Regions from separate parts of the Lactococcus sp. LG1074 genome, predicted to be linked through region 3. Evidence: riboswitches for the same ligand, from Rfam matches in the RefSeq annotation. Region 3 holds a riboswitch; each other region holds the start of a gene.
What was found. Region 3 has a riboswitch for lysine ahead of J0J36_RS07675 (diaminopimelate decarboxylase). Riboswitches for the same ligand answer to the same signal wherever they lie in the genome.
Positions count from the first base shown of each region.

Region 1: linked by a shared signal. The riboswitch ahead of J0J36_RS09600 (amino acid permease) and the one ahead of J0J36_RS07675 (diaminopimelate decarboxylase) in region 3 are both predicted to bind lysine.
Region 2: linked by a shared signal. The riboswitch ahead of J0J36_RS02190 (ABC transporter permease subunit) and the one ahead of J0J36_RS07675 (diaminopimelate decarboxylase) in region 3 are both predicted to bind lysine.

Region 1 is NZ_CP071293.1:1,914,782-1,922,889, forward strand. It holds gene J0J36_RS09550 (aldo/keto reductase) at 1-434, shown strand, start outside; gene J0J36_RS09555 (MFS transporter) at 451-1,632, shown strand; gene recX (recombination regulator RecX) at 1,756-2,589, shown strand; gene J0J36_RS09565 (MurR/RpiR family transcriptional regulator) at 2,672-3,520, shown strand; gene J0J36_RS09570 (DUF960 domain-containing protein) at 3,552-3,860, shown strand; gene J0J36_RS09575 (metallophosphoesterase) at 3,894-4,661, opposite strand; gene rpsR (30S ribosomal protein S18) at 4,770-5,015, opposite strand; gene ssb (single-stranded DNA-binding protein) at 5,135-5,629, opposite strand; gene rpsF (30S ribosomal protein S6) at 5,667-5,960, opposite strand; gene J0J36_RS09595 (hypothetical protein) at 6,146-6,358, opposite strand; lysine riboswitch at 6,573-6,749, shown strand; gene J0J36_RS09600 (amino acid permease) at 6,825-8,108, shown strand, end outside.
Region 2 is NZ_CP071293.1:450,855-458,962, reverse strand. It holds gene murD (UDP-N-acetylmuramoyl-L-alanine--D-glutamate ligase) at 1-988, opposite strand, end outside; gene J0J36_RS02195 (amino acid ABC transporter ATP-binding protein) at 1,128-1,865, opposite strand; gene J0J36_RS02190 (ABC transporter permease subunit) at 1,866-3,437, opposite strand; lysine riboswitch at 3,526-3,693, opposite strand; gene J0J36_RS02185 (HAMP domain-containing histidine kinase) at 3,833-5,323, opposite strand; gene J0J36_RS02180 (response regulator transcription factor) at 5,411-6,106, opposite strand; gene J0J36_RS02175 (DUF177 domain-containing protein) at 6,208-6,759, opposite strand; gene J0J36_RS02170 (type B 50S ribosomal protein L31) at 6,976-7,218, opposite strand; gene J0J36_RS02165 (fructose-specific PTS transporter subunit EIIC) at 7,330-8,108, opposite strand, start outside.
Region 3 is NZ_CP071293.1:1,538,171-1,546,278, reverse strand. It holds gene J0J36_RS07685 (glutamate decarboxylase) at 1-1,318, shown strand, start outside; gene J0J36_RS07680 (pyridoxal phosphate-dependent aminotransferase) at 1,472-2,635, opposite strand; lysine riboswitch at 2,901-3,073, shown strand; gene J0J36_RS07675 (diaminopimelate decarboxylase) at 3,440-4,717, shown strand; gene dapA (4-hydroxy-tetrahydrodipicolinate synthase) at 4,915-5,778, shown strand; gene dapB (4-hydroxy-tetrahydrodipicolinate reductase) at 5,778-6,488, shown strand; gene dapD (2,3,4,5-tetrahydropyridine-2,6-dicarboxylate N-acetyltransferase) at 6,582-7,280, shown strand; gene J0J36_RS07655 (aspartate-semialdehyde dehydrogenase) at 7,446-8,108, shown strand, end outside.

The DNA of each region.
Region 1 (8,108 bases), 380 kb from region 3:
GACGTATCAAAGCTATTGGTGTAAGTAACTTCCAAAAACATCACTTAGAGCGTCTCTTTAGCTATGCACAAATTATCCCTGCAGTAAATCAAATCGAGCTTCACCCTAAACTTGCTCAAAAAGAACTGCATCACTTTTTAGAAGCACACGATATTAAAGTACAAGCTTGGTCACCATTGATGCAAGGACAACTGTTAGCCAATGAAACAATTAAAACAATTGCTCAGAAACACAATAAATCAACAGCACAAGTTATCCTTCGTTGGCATTTAGAGCAAGGTATTTTGGTTAACGTGAAATCTGTCAAAATAGAACGTATGCGTGCCAACCGTGATATCTTTGATTTCTCTCTGGATCAAGATGATATGGAACTCCTCAATAATCTTGATGAAAATCTTCGCGTGGGACCAGATCCAGAAACATTTAATTTTTAAAAAATAGGAAACCTTCATGAAAAAAATTTCACCAAACCTAACCTTATTGGCTTTAGCCATTAATGCCTTTGCCATAGGTTCAACAGAATTCATCAGTGTTGGTCTTATGCCGATGATTGTGAACACTTTTAATATCAATTTATCTCAAGCAGAACTTACCGTCTCTTTATATGCCTTAGGTGTGACTATTGGAGCACCTCTTCTTACGATTGTTACAGGCACATGGAATCGACGCTCATTAATGTTAGCTATTATGCTACTCTTTATCAGCGGTAATCTCTTATCTGCTTTTGCTCCAACTTTCCTCCTGCTCTTAGTTGGACGTATTTTAGCATCATTAGCACATGGTATCTTTATGTCGGTGTCAACACTTATTGCTGCAAATGTAGTTCGTCCTGAAAAACGTGCTTCTGCTATTGCTTTGATGTTTACAGGACTTACTGTAGCAACTGTTATCGGTGTGCCTTTGGGAACTTTTATCGGACAACATTCTACATGGCATATGTCCTTTATCTTCATTGCTGCAATTGGATTGATTGGATTATTAGCGAGCATCTTTTTAATTCCGACAAACCTCCCTATACCAGGCAAAGTAAACTTAAGTGGTTTTGCGAGAATTTTCCGCAATAAATACATTATGACTTCTTTCTTTATTACTGCTTTTGGTTACGGTGGTACCTTTGCTGCTTATACTTATTTAGCTCCTTTATTAGAAGATACCTTTAATTTCAGCTCAAGTACTGTTGTTGTCGTTCTGGTCGCTTACGGTATAATGGTAGCAATCGGTAATACTATCGGTGGACATTACTCAAATAAAAATATTTTACCTGTATTACTCAAAATGTTTGGTGCTTTAACTGCAAGTTTGCTTATCCTTTTTATAGCAGCACTAATGGCTTCTCAGTGGCTTGGATTACTTGCAACGCTCTTGCTGGGTTTATTTGCCTTCATGAACGTGCCTGGTTTACAACTCTATGTTGTCCAACTGGCTGAAAAATTTACTCCCCAAGACATCACTCTTATTTCAGCTTTTAATATTTCAGCTTTCAACATTGGTATTACACTGGGTTCATTTACGGGGGGCGAGGTGGCAAAAGTAAGTAGTGTTATCTATACACCACTTGCAGGGATTGTTATTGTCCTCCTTGCTATGCTTCTCATTATTGGGGCTCAAAAACAAAAAGTTGCTATCAAATAAATCACTCCAAGATAAAAAACAAAGACAACTTTAGAAAAAGCTACTAGTTCATTCGCTAGTGCTTTTTTCTTAGATCCAAAAAATCTATTTCCCCTTCATCCGGTACTCTGTTATAATAAAGTTATGATAAAAATCAAGGAAATCACAAAACTCAAAAAGCTTTATAAAGTTATACTAACAGAGCCTTTTTCATATAAGGACTGGGAGGAAGCTAAAGATAAAATTTACGTCTGTGAGGATACAGTTGTAAAATATATGCTGACGAGGGATAAAGCCTTTTCTACAGCTGAGCTGGAGCAACTGTTAGCTTTTGATAATTTTGCACAAGGTAAATCTTTAGCACTTTACTTTATTTCCTTCAAAGCTCGGACATCATCAGAAGTCAAAAAATATCTCTCTGACCATAATATCCAACCAATTCAAATCGAAGCGATCATTGACAGCCTTACTAAAAATGGTCTCCTCAACGACCGAGCTTATATCGAAAGTTATATCCAGGGAAAAGTACGCACAGCAAGTGCTGGTCCTTATCAGATCAAACAGAAACTCCACCTAAAGGGGCTAGATTTACAACTTATTGATGAGGGTATAGCGCAAGTTTTTAATGAAGAAAAACAAATTGACGTGGCTGTCGCTCTTGCGGAAAAGATAGTCCACCAAAAAGCAAGTCGTCACACTCTACAGCAGCTTAAACAAAAAATCATACAAGGACTCACTGCTAAGGGTTTTTCCTATGCCATTAGCGCTATAGCTCTTGAAAGTCTAGAACTTGAAGTGGATGAAGAAAATGAGTTAGAGCTCCTTTACACTGAACTCGACAAAAGTGCCCGTAAATACAGTAGAAAATACGAAGGCTATGAGCTTAAGCAACGCATCACCCAAGCCTTAGCCCGTAAAGGATTCGACTTTAGTGATATTTCTAGCGCAATACGAGACTATGATTTTGAAGAGGAATAAATCAACTTTCTCTTTAAAAGCATTTCCCATTTTCCACCTCAAAATTGTGTTATGATATAATAAAAGCAAGACTGGAAAGCATATGACACAATCTCTCATCACACGTATCAACTCTTATTACGATAATCTCAGTAAATCTGATCAAGCCATTTCAAATTACTTGATTGAAAATATGGACACAGCTGCCCGCTTGTCCATTCAAGAATTCGCAAAAAATACTAAAGTATCTACTGCAACCATTTCGCGTTTTGCCAAAAAAATCGGTTTTGATTCATTTCAAGATTTAAAGTTAGCTATCCACAGCACCGAAAAATTTAAATCCGACAACTTTTTCAGCGAACTATCGCCAGAAGATAGCTATAAAGATATTCTTGCCAAGAATTTTACAAGTAATATTTCTTCTCTCAATGCAACATTGCAGCTGATAGAGAGCGAAACTTTGGATAAGGTTATGAATATCCTCCTATCCGCCAAAACATGTGGTTTTTTTGGTCTGGGTGGCTCTAATGCCGTTGCTTTAATTGCTTACCATAAATTTTTGCGTATGCCACTGCAAACGGTATATCATCAGGATTTTCATTATCAACAAATGTTGGCTTCTAAACTGACCGAAAAAGACTGTGCTTTTGTTATTTCACATACTGGTAAAAACAAAGATACACTGAAAATCGTTGATATTTTGAAGAGCAATCACGTTCCTGTGATTGCCATTACGTCATTTGCCAACTCAGCCTTGGTGAAAAAAAGCGACTTGGCACTTATTTCAATCGCTGAAGAAATATCTTTTCGACCTGAAGCTGTCGCTTCAACCGTCTCTCAAATTAGTCTTCTAGATGCCATCTTTTTGATGTACGGGATGAAAGCTCAGGATTCAATCGAAGATACTTTGGAAAACATTCGAGAAGTGATCAGCCAAACCCGTTTAAATTAAACTAGAAAGTTAATGATAAAGGAGGACCAAAATGGCATTTACTGAAACAAAAGGACGCTATGCAAGCTATGGAACTGTCTCTAGTATTCCTGGTGAAATCATTGACAGTTTTTGGTTCATCATTGACAATCAGCTAAAAGGCGTTATCCCGCTTGAGCCTCTTATCAATTTTGAATTACTCAACCAAAAAGGACTTCTTTCTGTGAAATTTTCACAGCCGCACAATCCTTTAACCATTACAGTTGATTTCCAATACCCTTTTAATAATTCTTGGCCTCGGCATTTCCATGCTGTTGATAATAATGGTAAAGAAACCATTATCTCTTCACAAGAACGTTAAACAAAAGTCTCCAGATAAAATTCTGGAGACTTTTTAAATTTCATAATAGACGATTTCTGGAGGAACACCAAATCTGATTGGTAAAAAGGTTAAGCCAATACCGGCATTGACAAAAAGTTTTGTATATTTCCCTAATAAGTATAGACCAGAATCATACACCTTTGAGCCATCATTACGTAAGCGCAAATTACCAAGACGAATTTGCCCACCATGACTATGTCCTGCAACGACTAAATCATATTTTTCAGGAAATTCTACTTGCAAAATCGTATCCGGCTCATGAATCATTAAAATCGAAAACTTTCCTTGCTCAGGGACCATACTAAAATTTGGTTGTCCTTCACGTAAATCATCAAGTCCGGTTAATACTACTGTTCCTGACATGAGTGATTGGTTGGTAAGTACAGTAAAACCCGCTTCCTTTAGAAAAGTTCTTATATAGTTAGCATCCCCTTCATGCGAAAAATCATGATTACCCAAAATCGCAAATTTTCCTAAGGGTGCTTCAAGTTCTGCTAAAATTTCTTTTACCTTATCAACATCATGCGCTTGCGCCCAATCGACTTTATCAAATAAGTCGCCTGTGAACAAGATCAAGTCAGGTTGTGTTTTATTTATGTGTTTTGAAAATTTAAAAAAGCGGCGTGGATGTGTGTGCCAATTAAAATGTGTATCGGTAAAGTGTGCAACTTTCAGCCCGGCTGTGTTTGAAATTTTCACTTGTCGCACACGCATTAAATGCGGTTCAACGAAAATACCATAAGCCAAAAGGCAGAAAAGTAAAATTATAATCCATGTCATTGCTTTATTTTACCATATTCAGATTTTTTATTCTTCATAATGAGATTCACGCTCCTTATTGTATCAAAGCACATAACAAAAAAACACCCGAAGGTGCCTAGTTATTTCTTAGTTTTCGTCAGAAGCTACGAATGGCAAGAGAGCCATAACACGTGCGCGTTTGATAGCTGTAACCACTTTACGTTGGTTTTTAGCTGAAGTACCAGTTACGCGACGTGGCAAGATTTTACCACGTTCTGAGATAAAACGTTTTAAGAGTTCAGTGTCTTTATAATCAACAACTTCGATTTTGTTAGCTGCGATAAAGTCAACTTTTTTACGGCGTTTGAAGCCACCACGTTTTTGAAAAGCCATAGTGTGTTTCTCCTTATATTATTGTATGATGTTGTTGAGTAGAAAAGTCAATACGGATACCGCTTTTATACTCAACGAATAGGGCTCAGATAGACTGCCTTATACAGCTGCCTTACTTATTAGAATGGAAGATCATCATCTGAGATTTCCATTGGTGAGCCACCAAATGGATCTGCATCACGACCAAAATCAGGTGTTGAATTTCCTGCTGAGCTGTTAGAGCCAGCAAAAGGACGATTTTGTGATTGTTGTTGCTGTGGTGCAGAATATGAACCAGAGCCACCTTCACGTGCGGCACGACTTTCAAGCATTTGGAAGTTATCAGCCAATACTTCAGTCACGTAAACACGTTGACCTTCTTTGTTCTCATAATTTCGCACTTGAATACTACCTGTTACACCAATCAAGGCACCTTTTTTAGCCCAATTTGCCAAGTTTTCAGCAGATTGGCGCCAGATGACACAGTTAATGAAATCAGCTTCACGTTCGCCTTGCGCGTTTTTAAAACGACGGTTAACAGCAATCGTAAATGTAGCAACCGCAGTATTTTGCGGTGTGTATCGCAGTTCAGGGTCACGCACAACGCGTCCGACCAAAACAACATTATTAATCATGATGCTTCTCCTTTAAATTTGTCCAGCTAAACTAGAATTAAGCTTCTACTTTAGTGATCATGTGACGAAGAATGTCGCCGTTAATCTTAGCAAGACGGTCAAATTCGCTCAAAGCTTCTGAATCAGTAGCAGCTTCAAGAGTTACGATGTGGTAGATACCTTCGCGGAAGTCTTGAATTTCGTAAGCGAGTTTGCGTGTTTCCCAGTCTTTAGACTCAAGATTAGCAGCACCGTTGTCAGTCAAGATACTATCGAAACGTTCAACGAGGGCTTTCTTTGCTTCTTCTTCAATGTTTGGACGAATAATATAAAGAATTTCGTATTTTGTCATTGATTTTTCCTCCTTTTGGACTAATGACACAGGTTGGAGCCTGTGTAAGTTATGAGTTTTTACTCACAAGTATATATTCTATCAAATTTAGCTACATTTTGCAAGTTGATTTATCTTATTTATTCTATTATAAAATAAAAAATAACCCTCTGCCTCTGCAGAAGATTTCTCATCATTTTTTATTATTAAGCGACTACATCAAGCACATTAGCTGGAATGTAGCGATACTCACCTTCTTTCGATTGATAATAGCCAAGCTTTTTCACGATAAAATGCAACTTGCAACGGCTATCAAAGCGCTGGTATAAGTGGGAAATTTCCCCTTCCTGGCTACGGGTTACGCATACTATTTTTTCTCCCGCGTAAGTTGGAGATACATATTTTGGGGTAAACGTCATTGAAAACCACCTCCAGATATAATTGAGATGAAAACGCAATCATCTCTTCTTATACTATAACTCTTTTTAATCTCTAAAACAAATGTCTAGATTTTTAATGGCTAAACATTAAAAAATCTGTAATTTTAAACAACAGCATGTATAATTATTCAAATCTAGTAGGCTCGTCCTTGACATCCCTCTCAAATTAATCTAAAATATTCATAAATACTTAATAAACGATAGAGGTCGCAACCAATAATAAGCTAAGCAGAGCTAGAGCATGCTGAGAAGTTTAGCCCAGGAGCGGTTGCCGAAAGAGAAGTTATGCTCACCGACTTTTCTTGGTTTAGCGGGAAATACCTGTTAAACTGTCGTGGTCTAACTATGACCATGATGCGCTATTCGGATGAAAGATCTTTCTGACGTTTAGCAATCTCTAGGGATTGCTTTTTGTATTAATATTTATAAATTTAGGAGAGAAGTAATGGATAATACTTCAAATAATGAGGCCACGCCATCCACGCAAGTTAAACGTGGCCTTAAACATCGTCACTTAACAATGATTGCCTTAGGAGGAACTATTGGTACCGGGCTATTTGTTGCATCAGGCGCAACGATTTCTCAAGCTGGACCTTTAGGCGCGTTAGTTGCCTATGTCGCCATTGGGCTCATGGTTTTCTTCCTTATGACGTCTTTAGGTGAAATGGCTTCCTATCTTCCAGTATCAGGCTCTTTTGCTTCTTTCGCTGACCGTTATGTAGATAAAGCTTTCGGCTTCGCTATGGGATGGAACTATTGGTTTAACTCAGCAATTACTGTAGCGGTTGAGGCAGCTACAGTTGGTGTTATTATGCAGTTCTGGTTGCCCCATGTGCCCACATGGATATGGTCGACTATTGTGATTGCGCTCATCCTCTTGGTTAACCTCATTTCAGCTAAAGCTTATGGTGAAGCAGAATTTTGGATGGCGACAATTAAAGTCATCGCTGTTATCGCCTTTATCGTGATTGGTCTCGCAACAATTTTTGGAGTTATGAGTTATAAGCCAGATGTGGCACGCAATCTTTCTGCTGGAGGAAATCATGGTTTTGTCGGTGGTATTGGAGGTATGATTGCTGTCTTCATGATTGCAGGCTTCTCTTTCCAAGGTACAGAAATCGTTGGTATCGCAGCCGGCGAGTCAGAAAACCCTGAGAAAAATGTACCCTCAGCGATTAAACAAGTCTTTTGGCGGATTATTATTTTCTATTTCCTCTCAATATTCGTAATCGGTGCCTTGGTTTACTATAAAGACCCAAGTCTTCTCCGTGCAGCAACCCAAAGCGACATTACCGTTTCTCCATTTACCTTGGTATTTGAACGTGCTGGCTTAGCTGCTGCTGCATCCGTTATGAATGCTGTCATCTTAACCTCGGTTATTTCATCTGCCAATTCTTGGTTATATGCTGCTTCTCGCATGCTTTTTGGTATGGCAAAAGAGGGGCATGCACCGAAAATCTTCGCTAAAACAAATACAAGCAACGGGGTACCAATTTATGCAATTTTAGCGACTGTTGCCATCGGTCTTTTGGCCTTCTTAACAAGTATCTTCGGAACTGAGATTTATTTCTATTTGGTCGCTGCTTCCGGTTTATCTGGTTTCTTGGCTTGGATTGGAATTGCTATCTGTCATTTCCGCTTCCGCCGTGCTTTTATTAAACAAGGTCACAAACTTTCTGAGTTAGGCTACCATGCTAAATGGTTCCCTATTGGGCCAATCATCGCTCTT
Region 2 (8,108 bases), 910 kb from region 3:
TGCTATCATTGTAGACTTTACGTCCTGCAAGTTCACCAAGATACTGCAAGCGATGTTTCACACCTGAAAAGCTTGTCAGCACTTCAATAATTGCATGATTTTTAGCACCCGAAAGCTTGGCAACAGCTATTGCTGCCAGAGCATTCTCTAAATTATGTTCCCCAGGCAAAGCTAGGTCAGCTGCATCCATGATGAATTCATCTCGGAAATAAAGTTTACCTTCCAGCGCATAAGCGCCATCAACTTTATTTTCAGTTGCAAATGGCACAACTTGAGCTGCTGTGTGCTCTGCTAGAGCACGACATTTTTCCTGATTAAAGTTGAGAATGAGGTATTGCTCGGAAGTTAAGTTTTCTTGAATCCGCCATTTGGCAGCTTCATAAGCTTCTTGAGAGCCATGGTAATCTAAATGCGATGAAAAGATATTGGTAATGAGAGCGATTTGAGGCTTGAAGTCTACAATTCCCATCAGTTGAAAACTTGAGAGTTCCATTACCAAAGTATCTTGAGCACTCGCATGGGCAGCTACTTCAGAAGCGGGAAAACCAATATTTCCTGCTAATTTTGCAGACTGACCATCCGCATTTAAAATATCTGCTATCAGCGTTGTTGTTGTTGTCTTACCATTGGTTCCAGTAATCCCAATAATTGGAGCTTCCGAAACAAGATAAGCAAGTTCAACTTCCGTAACAACTGGAATCTTTTTCTCCAATGCTTTCTTTATCATTGGGTTATCATAACGAATACCTGGATTTTTTACCATAAAATCAAAATCTTCGTCTAAAAGTTCAAGGGGATGGCTACCACAGATAACTTCAATGCCTTCTTCCAAGAGGGCTTGCGCGGCAGGGTTTTCTTCAAAAGCCTTTCCGTCATTTACAGTTACGTGTGCACCTAGAGTATGAAGCAAGCGGGCTGCAGCTTCTCCTGATTTTGCTAATCCGAGGATGAGTACTTTTTTTTCTTCAAAAGTTTTGATTTTTTTCATTGTTCCTATTCTTTCTACTTCCCTCTATTTTACCGCTATTTACCTATTTTTTCAATATAGAGTTTGTATTTGAAAGTTTTACTGTGAAAATAAGAGGTCTTTTGCAAAGAAAAAAAGAGCATAAGCTTGCTCTTTTTATTTAAGCTTTCAAGAAGCGTGAAAGGAAAGCTCGCGTCCGCTCTTCTTTCGGAGCTCCGAAGATTTCCGCTGGTCGTCCTTCTTCAGCAATAACCCCTTTATCCATGAAAATTACACGATCACTTACATCACGCGCGAATTCCATTTCATGTGTAACGATAACCATTGTTAAGCCTGTTTCAGCCAGTCCTTTCATTGTCTGTAAGACTTCGCCTACCATTTCAGGATCAAGCGCTGAAGTCGGCTCGTCAAATAATATCACATCTGGATTCATAGAAATCGCACGAGCAATCGCCACACGTTGTTTTTGTCCGCCGGAGAGTTGTGCAGGTTTGGCATTAGCAAAGCTTGCCATGCCCACTTTTTCCAGATTCTCGAGCGCAATAGTCCGAGCTTCTTCTTGGCTTTTTTTCAATACTGTAACTTGCCCAGCCATAACATTTTCGATAACATTCATATTGTTAAACAAGTTGAAGCTTTGGAAAACCATGCCCAGATGCGTGCGATATTTAGGAATATCGAAGCCTTTTGCTAAAACATTTTCACCTTTATAAATTATTTCCCCACCAGATGGCTTCTCCAATAAATTGATTGAACGAAGTAATGTCGATTTACCACTTCCAGATGAACCAATAATCGAAATAACTTCGCCTTGATTTACCGTTAAGTGAATGTCTTTTAACACTTCATTACTGCCAAATGATTTTTTTAAATGATTGATTTCTAAGATTGCTGTCATTTAAGCGTCCCCCGGTTCTTGTACTTGCATTTGATTTTGGATTGGGACGTAAGCGTCTGGTCCATCCATTTTTCTTTCTACAAAGCGTAGAATACGTGTTACTGTAAATGTTAAGACAAAGTAAATTGCACAGATGACAGCAAAGGTTTGGAAATACATAAAGTTTTGTTGCGCCACTGTTGTCCCTTGGAAAAAGAGCTCAGTTACTGAAATTACAGATAAGACTGATGTATCTTTGATATTAATGACAAATTCATTTCCTGTTGCTGGAAGAATATTTCGCAAGACTTGTGGTAAAACAACCTTGCGCATAGTTTGCCCATGCGTCATTCCGATAGCTTGCGCGGCTTCAAATTGCCCTTGATCCACAGAGAAAATACCGCCACGTACAATCTCCGACATATAAGCACCTGTATTGATGGACACAATAATTAGCGCAGCTAAGGTCCGATCCAAACTCAAGCCAAAAGCTAGAGCTGTTCCATAGTAAAGCACCATTGCTTGAACAATCATTGGTGTACCACGGAAAATTTCAATATAAGCTGAAATAAGCCAGCCAAATACTTTATGTAAAAAGGCTAAAAATTTATTACTAATTTCTGGAATAGTACGATAAACGCCAATAAGAAGACCTAAAACCGTACCAATAATCGTACCAATCAAAGAGATGAATAAGGTCATCCCTGTACCATTAAGAAACTGTTTGCCGTTATCTCTTACAATACTGATAATTTGATCATACCAAGCGCCTTGTATTTTAGCTTCTGGTTGAGCAGCAATCATTTCATCCATCAGTTCTTTTTGGTCTTGAGGTGTAAAACCTGTCAAAAAGCTATTAATTACAGGTAAGTTGGGATCATTTTTACGTAAACCTACTGCGACTGTTGTATCATCAGAGTTTGTGACAAAACCTTTTCCTTCGCCAAATTCAATCATTTTGAAGTCTGGATTTGCTTTCTCTGCTGTCACTCCTTCGGGACGTTCAGCTACATAACCATCGATGGCTCCACTTTGTAAAGCCACACGCATGCTTGAAAAATCTTTCATTGCTGTTTGCTTGTTAACACTTTCAATCTGGTCAATCATGTTATAGTGAAAAGTTCCCAGCTGAGCAGTGATTTTTGCACCAGAGAAGTCTGCTAAACTCGATGCTTGAGCAAAGGGACCGCCACTTTTGACCATCATTACAAGGTTAGATGTGTAATACGGTTCTGAAAAGGCGATTTGTTCTCTACGTTCCGCAGTTGGCGACATTCCTGCAATAATGCCATCGATTTTTCCGGATTTTAGAGCTGGCAGCAAGCCATCCCAACTTGATTTGACGATTACTAATTCTTTATTTAACTTATCAGCAAGTTTTTTTGCAACTTGTACATCGTAACCATTAGCCCATTGACCATCTACACCATCAATAGGGACAGCACCGTTGCTATCATCATATTGTGTCCAGTTAAAAGGGGCATATGCAGCTTCCATTCCGACACGGAACTGTTCTGCACTCACTTTTGAACTACCGATAAATAATACCGTAAACAACGTCGCGACAAGTAAGAATAAGTTTTTTCTTCTCATAATACTCTCTCTTTCATTTTTCCAAATAAAAAGCAACCTTTACACAGAGAGGTTGCTAAACGTTGTACGTGATTCATATTATCAGTAAGTAACGAATAGCACTCCGCAAAACTGCGACAGTTCAGCAAGTATCCCTTGCTGCCCCAACAAACTCACTTGGACGAGTGAATTCGTTTCGGCAATGTCTCCTCCGTTTTACTTCAACGCTTGTCCAGCTCAGTAAAACATCCTATTCATTGCGACCTCTATCATTTTATTTGTATATTGTATTTTAAATCTTAACCTTTTTTTAAACGAATGTCAACAATTTTCTCGAATTATCAAAAAACTCAAGAAATAAGATTAAGATTAAAAGTCTAGCAAGTACTTTTAGATACTCAGTAGGCTTTTTATATTTATTTAATCTTAGGAATTTTTAAAGTAAATTTCGATCCTTCGCCTACAATGGAAGTCACACTGACATCCCCGTCATAGTTTTCCACTATGCGTTGGATAATAGACAGACCAAGACCTGTTCCACCTATATCTCGATTTCGTGCTTTATCGGCACGGAAAAAGCGCTCAAAGACATGTTTTAAATCTTCTTGACTAATGCCATAGCCACGATCCTCAACTGTCGTAATAATGTATTTGTCATCTTCTTCTAGATGGATTTTCACTTCTTGGCGATCTTTAGGCGAGTATTTTATCGCATTATCAATCAAAATTTTTAAGCCTTGTTCATAATGGTTGGGATAAATATGAGCCAAACTACCCGGCGTCAAGTAATTCTCAACAGTTAAATTTAAATCAGGATGAATAAGGAGAAAGTTTTTCTTAAGAAAATTAGAAACTTCTGTTGGATCACAGATCAGATCTTCATCTTGAAAATCAATGCTTTCAAGACGGGCCAATGCAAGCATCTCCTCTAACATCGTTCTCATCGTGCTAACTTCTTCTATACTGGCCTGTAAAGACTCCTCAAGCACTTCAGGATCATTTTTCCCCCATCGATTCAAGAGATTCAAATGACCATCTAAAACTGCAAGTGGCGTACGTAGCTCGTGACTGACATCAGAAACAAAACGTTTCTGCTGATCAACGTAATCGTTAAGCTTAATCATCATATCGTTATAAACAGTCGCCAGTTCTTCAATTTCATCGCCTGTTTGAATCACTACAGGTTTGAAATCCGCCTTCAAATTATTGGCACGTGTAGTAATCGCATCGTGCAAACGCTCTAGAGGCTTGATATAGCGACTTGCCATAAAATAACCGACAAACTGAGCAATAAAGAGAGCAATAATTTCTAAGATAATCAAGGCAATCAGCAGCTTTGTTCGCACGCTGTAATAATAACTCATATCATAGAAAGCCTGCACATAGCCAATCAGTTTCCCTGTTTTCTTAGAATGAACGGGTCGTTCAACCAAATAACCAGAATATTCACCAAATGTACGTACAGCATGAGTAGAATCCCCCACATCTTTCCTTAGCGGGAAACCATACGAATTGGTCGAATAAATCAAATTTTCACCGACATCAAAGACATAAAAAGACTTCCTAGAACCAATCATACTTCCAAGTGTTTCTAGCTCATTTTCTTTTCCCTGACTGGATGCTGTGTAGTCTTTGGCATAAGCCAAATAATTCGCAAGATTGTCCTCCGACAGTTTGCTTTCCGATTGGGACAAACTTTGCTCAACATTGTCCAGAGCTTTCATCATGTCCTCTTTTTCAGAATTGATGAAGGTTGTTATGGTCAGTTGATAAACTAATACTGTAAAAATAGTGAAGGTTATAAAACAAAAAATCGTATTTGCAAAGGCCCAACGTAGCATGATGCTTCGCTTACGCTCGGGCAGATTTTCTGCTTTTTTCTTCTTCGAATCAAAAAATTTTACCATGTCGCATTTTTCTATTTCTTTACATCGCCATAAAAGGAATAAATCTAGTGGCAAAACCACTAGAAATCTTCTTATATATTCCCTATATTATTTGCGGTCACGCATGACATATCCCATACCACGAACCGTTTGAATATAACTTTCGCGGCCTTCCACGTCAATTTTGTTACGCAAATAGCGGATATAAACGTCAACAACGTTTGTTTCTGTACCTTCTTCGTAACCCCATACTTCAGAAACCAAGTATTCGCGTGTTACGACATCACCCACATTTTGCATCAGGGTCAAAAGCAAATCGTATTCACGACGTGTAAGGTCAATAACTTTTTTTCCGCGATGTACAGTGCGGTTTGTTTTATCAATTACCAAATCACGGAATGAAGTATTGTCTGATTTTTCAATCGTGTGGATATGGTCTTCACGACGGAAGAGTGAACGGACACGCGCTAACAATTCTTCAATTGCGAATGGTTTTGTAATATAGTCATCCGCTCCAATATCAAGACCTGCTACACGGTCCATAGTTGAATCACGTGCAGTCATCATAATAATATGTGTATCTTTTTCACGGCGTAAGCGTCGTGCAACTTCAAAGCCATCCAGCTCTGGGAGCATTAAGTCGAGCAAAATCAAATCATAATCTTTTGACATTGCTTCTTCAAGACCTTTACGACCATTGTCTTGAACCGCAGTTTGATATCCTTCGTGTTCAAGCTCAAGTGAAACAAATCTCGCAATGTTTTTATCGTCTTCGATAATCAAAATACGTTTAGATGAATTCATAGTTTAGCCTCATTAATATCTTTTCTTTTTAATTTTATTTCCTCTATAATGAAATTATAATATAATTGTAATTTTGTTGCAAGTGTTTTATGAGATTTTTCTTAATTTTTTTCTTCGGAAAAGAAATCTGCCAATCCTGCAAAAGGTGATTTATTTTCTTTATCTGCTTCTTCTTCTTTTTGTTTCTGATAGTCTGCTTCAGACAAGACAGTCCAGTTCTTGCCAGAAGGTAAACTTGTGGCTCCAGCTTTCTCATCTTCTGCTAAAATTTGCAAGGGAATTTCTAAAAGAATATTATCAGCTACCGATTCTGATAGACTAATCCAATCTACTTCCAATGTAAATATTATGTCACTGTCCAGTAAATCTTCATTCTTTTTAAGAAACTCATCTGTGGTGAAGGCTTCATTCACAGCGATTGACATAAGATACTCTACTGGCTTCAAGCTCCGTGATGATGGTAAAGTCAAATCCACTTCAAGTGTATAATCCAAGTAATAGATGCCATCGTCATAGGCGATTTGTCCTTGAACATTTACAGGTTTTGCATCAAGGATTTCTTCTGAGCGTTGCTTAAGTTCTTGCGTTAAATCAAGCGCTTCTTCGAATTTAATTATTTTCTTTTTTGATACTTCTAAAATAGACCATTTCATATTTTATTTTTCCTTTATCTTTATAGTGAGTTTAAAAGAAGGCATATTCACGCATGCCTTTAATTTTATATGTGTATACTATCTGTTTCTATTATATGATATTTTTTTTAATTTTTATAGCCCAATGAACTAAAAGATGTTCAGAATTTGCTTACAGTTGGACTTGATTTACCATAGCAAATTAGAGCGATAATAAAAAAGCGCCGAAGCACTTTTTTATTTTCCATATTTCTTGTTGAAACGAGCGATACGTCCGTCCGCTGCTTGGAATTTTTGACGGCCAGTGTAGAATGGATGTGAGTCAGAAGAGATTTCCACACGAATCAATGGATAAGTGTTTCCGTCTTCCCATTCAACAGTTTCTTTCGAACCTTTAGTTGAACCGCTCAAGAATTTAAAACCAGTAGTTGTATCCAAGAACACAACAGGTTGGTAATTAGGATGGATGTCTTTTTTCATTTTGCAAAATTTCCTTTCTGCCTTGGACTGTTTGCCAGACCAAAGTTTGTTAGACCTTAATATTCTAACAGATTTGTTGCTGAAATTCAAGCTTTTTTGTTATTTAAAATACTATTTTTCTTTTTTCAAATAACCGAACATCAAACCAGAAACAAGAGCACCAATCAAAACAAAGAGAAGGTATAAAAGTGGGCCATTTGTTAGAGCTAAGACGAAGATACCCCCGTGTGGTGCCATCAATTTAAGACCTGCCGCACCAACGAGTCCACCTGCTAAGGCTGAACCAACAACAAATGAAGGAATAGCACGTGCTGGGTCAGCAGCACCAAATGGGATGGAACCTTCTGTAATAAATGAAAGTCCCATAACAATATTTGTTAAACCTGATTGACGTTCTTCTTTTGTAAATTTATTTTTGAAGAAGAGGACGGCAACTGTAGTTGCAAGAGGTGGAACCATACCACCAGCCATAACTGCTGCCATAACGACTGAGCCACCAGTAGCAACACTTGCGGCCAATGTTCCTGTACCGAAGATATAAGCAGCTTTGTTAATTGGTCCACCAAGGTCAACTGCCATCATACCACCAACGATAATACCAAGAACTAAAGCTGATGCTCCATTAAGGCTGTTCAAGAAGTTTGAAAGGCCTGTATTGATTGCTGCCATCGGAATATTGATGAAAAGCATGAGCAATCCTGTGATGAATGTCCCTAAAAGTGGGAAAATCAAGATTGCTTTAATCCCATCTAACGATTTAGGCAAGACAGTCAAGAGCTTACGCAAGAGGATAATGACACCACCAGCAATGAAACCACCAACTAAAGCGCCAAGGAAACCTGATGGAATCATTGTAGCCGGATCAAGTTTGCCAAAGGCAAGACCAGAGG
Region 3 (8,108 bases):
CAAATATAAATTAGGGAGAAAATCGATCGAACCTCGGGTAGCTTATCAATTAGTTCAAGATGAGATGCTAGATGAAGGGAATGCGCGGTTGAACTTAGCCACTTTTTGTCAAACATACATGGAACCTGAAGCAGTAAAACTAATGAGTCAAACTCTTGAGAAAAATGCAATAGATAAATCAGAATATCCAAGAACAACCGAAATCGAAAACCGTTGTGTAAATATGATTGCTGACCTTTGGAATGCAAGTGAAAACGAACAGTTTATGGGAACATCAACAATTGGTTCTTCAGAAGCTTGTATGTTGGGAGGAATGGCAATGAAATTCTCTTGGCGTAAACGAGCAGAAAAGTTAGGCTTGGACATTAATGCTAAAAAACCAAATCTCGTTATTTCTTCTGGGTATCAAGTTTGTTGGGAAAAATTCTGTGTATATTGGGATATTGAAATGCGTGAAGTACCGATGGACAAAAACCACATGTCAATTAATCTAGACAAGGTTATGGATTATGTTGATGAATATACTATTGGTATTGTGGGGATTATGGGGATTACGTATACAGGAAGATATGACGATATCAAGGCTCTTGATAAGTTAGTTGAAGAACACAACAAACGTACAGATTATAAAGTGTACATACACGTAGATGCTGCTTCAGGTGGACTTTATGCACCATTTGTTGAACCACATCTTAAGTGGGATTTTCAATTAAAAAATGTCATTTCCATCAATACATCAGGTCATAAGTACGGTCTCGTTTATCCTGGAGTAGGTTGGGTATTATGGCGTGATAAGAAATATTTACCAGAGGAGTTAATTTTTAAAGTAAGCTATCTTGGAGGAGAATTACCAACCATGGCTATTAACTTTTCTCATAGCGCGGCTCAGCTGATAGGACAATATTATAATTTTGTACGCTATGGTTTTGATGGATACAAAGCTATACATGAAAGAACGCATAAAGTAGCGATGTATTTAGCAAAATCAATTGAAAAAACAGGTTTATTTGAAATTGTAAATGATGGTTCACAACTTCCAATTGTATGCTATAAATTAAGAGAAGACAGAAATTGTGACTGGGATTTATACGACTTAGCCGATCGTTTATTAATGAAAGGATGGCAAGTGCCAGCCTATCCTTTACCAAAAAACTTAGAGGATAATATTATACAACGGATAGTAATTCGAGCGGATTTTGGAATGAATATGGCATACAATTACGTGCAAGATATGCAAGAAGCTATTGAATTTTTGAATAAGGCACATCTTAAATACCATAATAATCCTAAAAATAAAGTATATGGATTTACACATTAAAACAATCTCTTTTTTACAAGCCAAACCTATTTTCGTTAATTAATAACAAGAATGAATACATAACAAAAAAGACGAGAAAAATCTCGTCTTTTTTGAGAAGGTTTACATTAAAGCAAAGATAAACTCTGAGTATAGCACAACCATAATAGTAAGTTATTCCGAAAGATATTCTTTCAATCTCTCCATAGCAATCTTAATCACTTCCATTGAAGCTGCATAGGACAAACGGACATAACCTTCACCATATTGGCCAAAGGCTGAGCCTGGAATGAATGCTACATGTTTTTTCTTTGCAAAATCATATAAAAATTCAAAAGAATTGCTGTTATATTCTGCTGGAATTTTGGCAAAAATATAGAAAGCCCCGTCTGGCTTGATAATTTCAAAGCCAAGTTCAGTCATCTTCTCAATAATGTAATCCCGCCGTTTGAGGTATTCGGCTTTCATTAGCTCAGCATCATTTTTTCCTTTACTCAGAGCTTCAACTGCTGCCCATTGCGATTGTGTTGAGGCAGAAGTAACCAGATATTGGTGTGTTTTTACAAGCTGATCAATCAAGTATTTTTGTGCAAAAATCAGCCCCATTCGCCAACCCGTCATCGCATGTGATTTTGAAAGGCCATTAAGTACAAAAGTTTGATCACGTAAAAAGGTCGAAATAGAAGTATGTACATGTTGGCTATAGTTAATTTCAGAATAAACTTCGTCAGAAAGGACAAAAATTTCATGTTTTTTGATGATTTCAGCAAGTGTTTTAAGTTGGGCATGAGTGTAAGTTATGCCCGTTGGATTTGAAGGATAATTAAGGATGATAGCCTTGATATTCTCGGTTTCGTTCAATACTTGCTCAAGTTTTTCAGGAGTTAAGACAAATTTATCAGTTGTGGTATCAATCTCGACCAATTGACCGCCAGCTAAGCTTACTACAGGCGCATAACCTGAGTAAGCAGGTGCTGGGATTAGAACTTTATCGCCAGGTTCAATAATTGAAAGGAGACAAGTAGCAATCGCCTCTGTGACACCAACTGTGGTCAAAATTTCTGTTTCAGCATCGTAATGTAAATTGTATTTTTCAGCTACAAATTGACTGGCTGCATGACGGAGTTCAATCAGGCCACGCATGCCAGTATAATGACTTTCATCGGCATCAATCGCATCAATTGCAGCTTTTTTGATATGTTCAGGTGTCGGAAAATCTGGTTCACCAAGTGTTAATTTCAAAACATTCGGTATTTTGGAGATTTCCTGATCAAATTCACGAATTTTAGAAATTTCAATTTTTCCAAGATTAGTGTTAAATTTATTTGATAAATCCATACATAGCACCTCCGCAGGTCAATAGTTAAAGTTGGCTTCAAGCAAAAACTCCGTATATTCGTCGTTTTAAATTTGTATTATAGCATTTTATTTTAAAAATTCACAAAACAATGTTGCAAAATATTTTGGAGATTCGGAAGTTCAGATAAAAAATACACCTTGTAAACCTTGATTTAAAGCAGTTTTAAAGAAAAAAATAAGTCAATACTAAAAATTTGAAAAGTTTTCAATTGACAAACAATACTGAAAATATTATAATTGTGAAAAATAAATTAGAGGTAGCAATGCAAATGAGTACTACACGAGAGGAGGCATCCGACGACCGTGTACGAAAGGTAATCATTGCCGAACGTTAGCAACAGAGGTATCTGGCTAGCGTGGGGGTATAGGAAACACCTATACCACTCGGACTTGAATAAGTCTGGCGCTAAGTGATCGAACCGAATAATATAGAATTCTTTTTTAACTCTATTTTCATGACGACATAAAAGGCGCTTGTACTTACAAGTGCCTTTTGTTTTTATATGATGTGAGTTTGCAGGTTGAAGCGCGACAACGATAGAATAATGTTTTAGCGAGTCAACGAATAAGAAAAACTCTGCTTCTTACATCGAAACTCATTATATCAGTGGTCAAAGGGCACTGGAGACAGAGTTAAAGATTGAGATGGGAAAAAATATCATTTGGTAGACTAAAAGTAAAATCTTCCTTCTTTCAGTTACAATTTTTGACAACCCTCCAGAGCATTGAAATCACCGAAATCTTCAGATAAAGATTTGCATAGCAAGTCCACAGGAGTATGAAATGAAAGTACCATTTATTACTAAAAATCAATTAGATAAAATTACTGCAGAATTTCCGACACCATTTCATTTGTATGACGAGCACGGAATTCGTGAAAAAGCAAGGGCGCTAAACACAGCATTTTCTTGGAATAAAGGTTTCAAAGAATTCTTTGCGGTAAAAGCTACACCAACGCCTGCAATTTTGAAAATTTTGCAAGAAGAAGGCTGTGGAGCTGATTGCGCGAGCTATGTTGAACTTATACTGGCAAATAAATGTGGTTTTGATAAGTCTGAAATTATGTTTTCATCAAATGACACTCCAGCTGAAGAATTTTTATTAGCCAAAAAGCTAGGGGCTACGATTAATATTGATGCATACAACCATATTGAATTTTTATCCACATTGGCAGGATTTGAATTTCCCGAAACAATGAGCTTACGCTATAACCCTGGTGGAGTTTTTACAATGGGTACCAAAATTATGGATAATCCTGAAGAATCAAAATTTGGAATGACAAAAGCCCAACTAATTCAGGGAATTAGAGATTTGCAAAAGTTGGGTGTGAAGAAATTTGGAATGCATAGCTTTTTGGCTTCAAATACTGTGACAAATGAGTATTATCCAAAATTAGCACAGCAATTATTTGAATTAGCACTTGAAATTCGTGAAAAAACAGGCGTTTCTCTTGATTTTATAAATCTTTCTGGTGGTATCGGCGTTAATTATCGTCCAGATGAAGCTCCTAACGATATTGCTGTCATCGGCGAAGGAGTACATCGTGTTTATGATGAAGTTCTAACTGCCAATGGCCTAGGGGAAGTCAAAATTTATACGGAACTTGGACGCTTTATGTTGGCGCCTCATGGCTTACTGGTCACACGTGTCTTGCATAGAAAGCAAACATATCGGACGTATATTGGTGTGGATGCGAGCGCAGTTAATCTGATGAGACCAGCATTTTATGATGCTTATCATCAGATTACTGTTATAGGAAAGGAGGAAGATAAAGTGAAAGAAATTGTTGACGTGACTGGTTCATTATGTGAAAACAATGATAAATTTGCCAGGCAGCGCGAACTTCCTGTGATTGATGAGGGAGACCTATTAGTCATTCATGACACAGGTGCGCATGGTTTTTCGATGGGATATCAGTATAATGCAAAATTACGAAGTTCCGAATTATTGCTTCAGCAAGATGGGAGCACGCGTATGATTCGACGGGCAGAGCGACCTGAAGACTATTTTGCAACATTGGATGGCTTTGAGTTTGAAATCTTACCGGGAATTAGCTGGTGAACGCTTGTAAAAGCTTTTACTTCTAACTACTGATAAAATCATAAATAATATTTGGATACAAATTAAAGGAGTGGAGTAAAAACAAGGCGAAGAGGAGATGATTTTCAAGAGAAAGAAAATTATACGATGAGTAGTTTCCTTTTCTTCTATCGCAACACTCATCAAAGGTTTCTGAAATAAATCTACAGGAGAAAATAATGCTTAAAGGTTCAATTGTGGCGCTCATCACGCCCTTTAATGATGATAATTCTATAAATTTTGAAAAATTAGCTGAGCTGATTGAATTTCAGATTAGCCATGGAAGTGCGGCTATTTCTATTTTAGGCACAACAGGAGAAGCACCGACGATTAGCTTTGAGGAGAAAAAAGCAATCGTTGAGTTTGTAGTTAAACAGGTTGCTGGACGTATTCATATCAATGTTGGAGCAGGAAGTAATAACACAGCACAAGCAGTGGAATTTGCTCAAGCATTTGAAAAGTTAGGTGCGGATAGTTTGCTTGTGATTACCCCTTATTATAATAAAACCAATGAAACAGGGATGTTAAAGCATTTTACTAAGATTGCGGAGTCTGTCGATATTCCGATTATCATGTACAATGCACCAGGTAGAACAGGAGTGAATCTTTCTGTTGAAGCCGTAGAAGTATTGGCGAAACACCCGAATATTACAGGCTTAAAAGAAGCATCAGGCGATATTGCCTATGTGGAAAAAATTAGCCGCTATCTTTCTAATAATTTTGCATTATATAGTGGTAATGACGATATGATAGTTCCATGCCTGAGTTTAGGCGCTTCGGGTGTAATCAGTGTTTGGGCTAACTTCATGCCAGATGTAGTTAAGGAGTTAATCGAAACTTTTGCGACCAACCCAGCTCATTCTTTGAGTCTGCAACAAAAATATTTGAACTTGATTGACAGCTTATTTATAGAAGCAAATCCAATTCCGGTCAAATTTGTGATGAATCAACTCGGTTATAATGTCGGTTCTGTTCGGTTGCCACTTGACGAGCCATCCGAAACGGCAAAAATTCAACTTCTTAAAGAATTGGAGATTTTATAATGAAAGTTTTACAAATTGGAACAGGTACAATGGGCGGGCTGCTTGCGGCAGAGCTAGAAAAAGAGCATGAATTAACAGTCGTATCCTTAACAAAGGATATTCCAGAAGAAAAATTCGATGTGATCATTGATTTTTCACACCCTGAGAATCTCAATAATCTTGCTAAATATCTAGAAAAGCATCCAACAGCCACAGTTATTGCCACAACAGGCTTTGACGACATACAAAAGGTAACAATTGATCACCTTTCTGAAAAAATGCCTGTATTATTTAGTGGCAATTTTAGTATTGGAGTTATCTTGATGAATCGTTTAGTCAAAGAAATGACCTATATTTTATCGGACAGTTTTGATATTGAAATCATTGAAAAACATCATAATAAAAAAATAGATGCACCATCTGGTACGGCAAAGATGTTGCTTGACAGTATCAATGAAACATTGGACTATAAAGTTGTTCATGGACGTTCAGGTATAAAGCCACGTGAGAAGAAAGAGATTGGAGTACATGCTGTTCGAGGGGGGACAATCGTTGGTGAACATGAAGTAATATTTGCAGGAAGGGACGAACTTCTTACGATTAAGCATGAAGCTCTTTCGAAAATGATTTTTGTAAAAGGGGCGATCACAGGGATGAATTGGCTTATTCATCAAGAAAGTGGGATGTATTCAATGGAGGAAGTTCTTTTTGGAAAAGACGGAGTGAATTAAGTCCTATTTTTATAGAAGAGAAACAATAAAATAAATTTTGGATATTCCTTAAAAAACTTAGTTTTTATAGGATTACTCACAAGAAGGAGATTTATGGAAGTACAAAAAATTTCGGCTCAAGAAATTATTCAATATATTGGAAATGCTGAGAAAAAAACAACAGTTAAAGTAACTTTTGAAGGTCAATTGACAGGTCAAATATCAAAAGAAATCATCAAAATCAGCAATACTTTGTTTGGGGATTGGAGTTTGATTCAACCGCTTTTGGCTGACATGACTGAAAATAAAGATTATATTGTGGAGCTTGATAGCCGCAATTCAGCTGTACCCTTGCTTGATATTCGCGATGTCAATGGACGTATCGAGCCAGGCGCAATTATCCGTGAACATGTCGTAATTGGTGATCATGCAGTAATCATGATGGGAGCAATTATTAATATAGGTGCTGAAATTGGGGCTGGTACAATGATTGATATGGGTGCTGTTCTAGGAGGACGTGCAACAGTTGGTAAAAATTCCCATATTGGTGCAGGCGCAGTACTTGCTGGAGTTATTGAACCAGCTTCATCTGTGCCTGTGCGTATTGGGGATAATGTACTTGTGGGTGCAAATGCAGTGGTTATTGAAGGTGTACAAGTTGGTTCAGGTTCAGTTGTTGCGGCCGGTGCTATTGTGACACAAGATGTTCCTGAAAATGTAGTTGTTGCTGGTGTGCCAGCCCGTATTATCAAGAAAATTGATGCCCAAACACAGCAAAAAACTGCACTGGAAGAAGCGTTGAGAAATTTGTAAAATTGCCATAAGGATAGACTATTTATCAACATACATGATGCTTCGTACGCTATTAATAAATGGAGTATATCGTCCATGCACTTCAAATAGCACCAAAGTTATTTAACTTTAGAGTGTACGAACTTTATCTTCGAGTATCTTATATCCAAAGAAGAAAGGATAAAAATGAAAAAATATAATATATGTGTTGTGGGTGCAACTGGACTTGTTGGTCGTACTTTTCTCGATATTTTAGAACAAAGAAATTTCCCAATTAAAAATTTGAAATTATTAGCCTCAAGTCGTTCAGCAGGTTCAGTTTTGTCTTTTGCGGGTCAAGAATACGTAGTTGAAGAATTAACGGCTGATTCATTTAATGGTTATGATATTGCCCTTTTTAGTGCTGGCGGAGATACTTCTGAACATTTTGCCCCAATTGCACGAGAAAAAGGGTTGGTTGTCATTGATAACTCATCAGTTTGGCGTGAAAAACCTGAAATTGGCCTGGTTGTCCCAGAAATTAACATCCAAGATACGCAAATGAATAAAATCATTGCCAATCCTAACTGTTCAACGATTCAATCTGTTTTACCGCTTTATGCTTTGGAGAAAGCCTTTGGTATTTTACAAGTGAACTATACAACTTTCCAAGCAGTAAGTGGAAGCGGACAGAGAGGTCGTGACGATTTACTTCGGACACGTCAAGGCAAAGCACCAGAATTTTATCCATATAATATCTCTGAAACAGCCCTTCCTGAAATTGATGTTTTCTTTGAAAATGGATATACCAAAGAAGAGATGAAAATGGTCAATGAAACACGTAAAATCTTACATAAGCCAGAGTTGGCT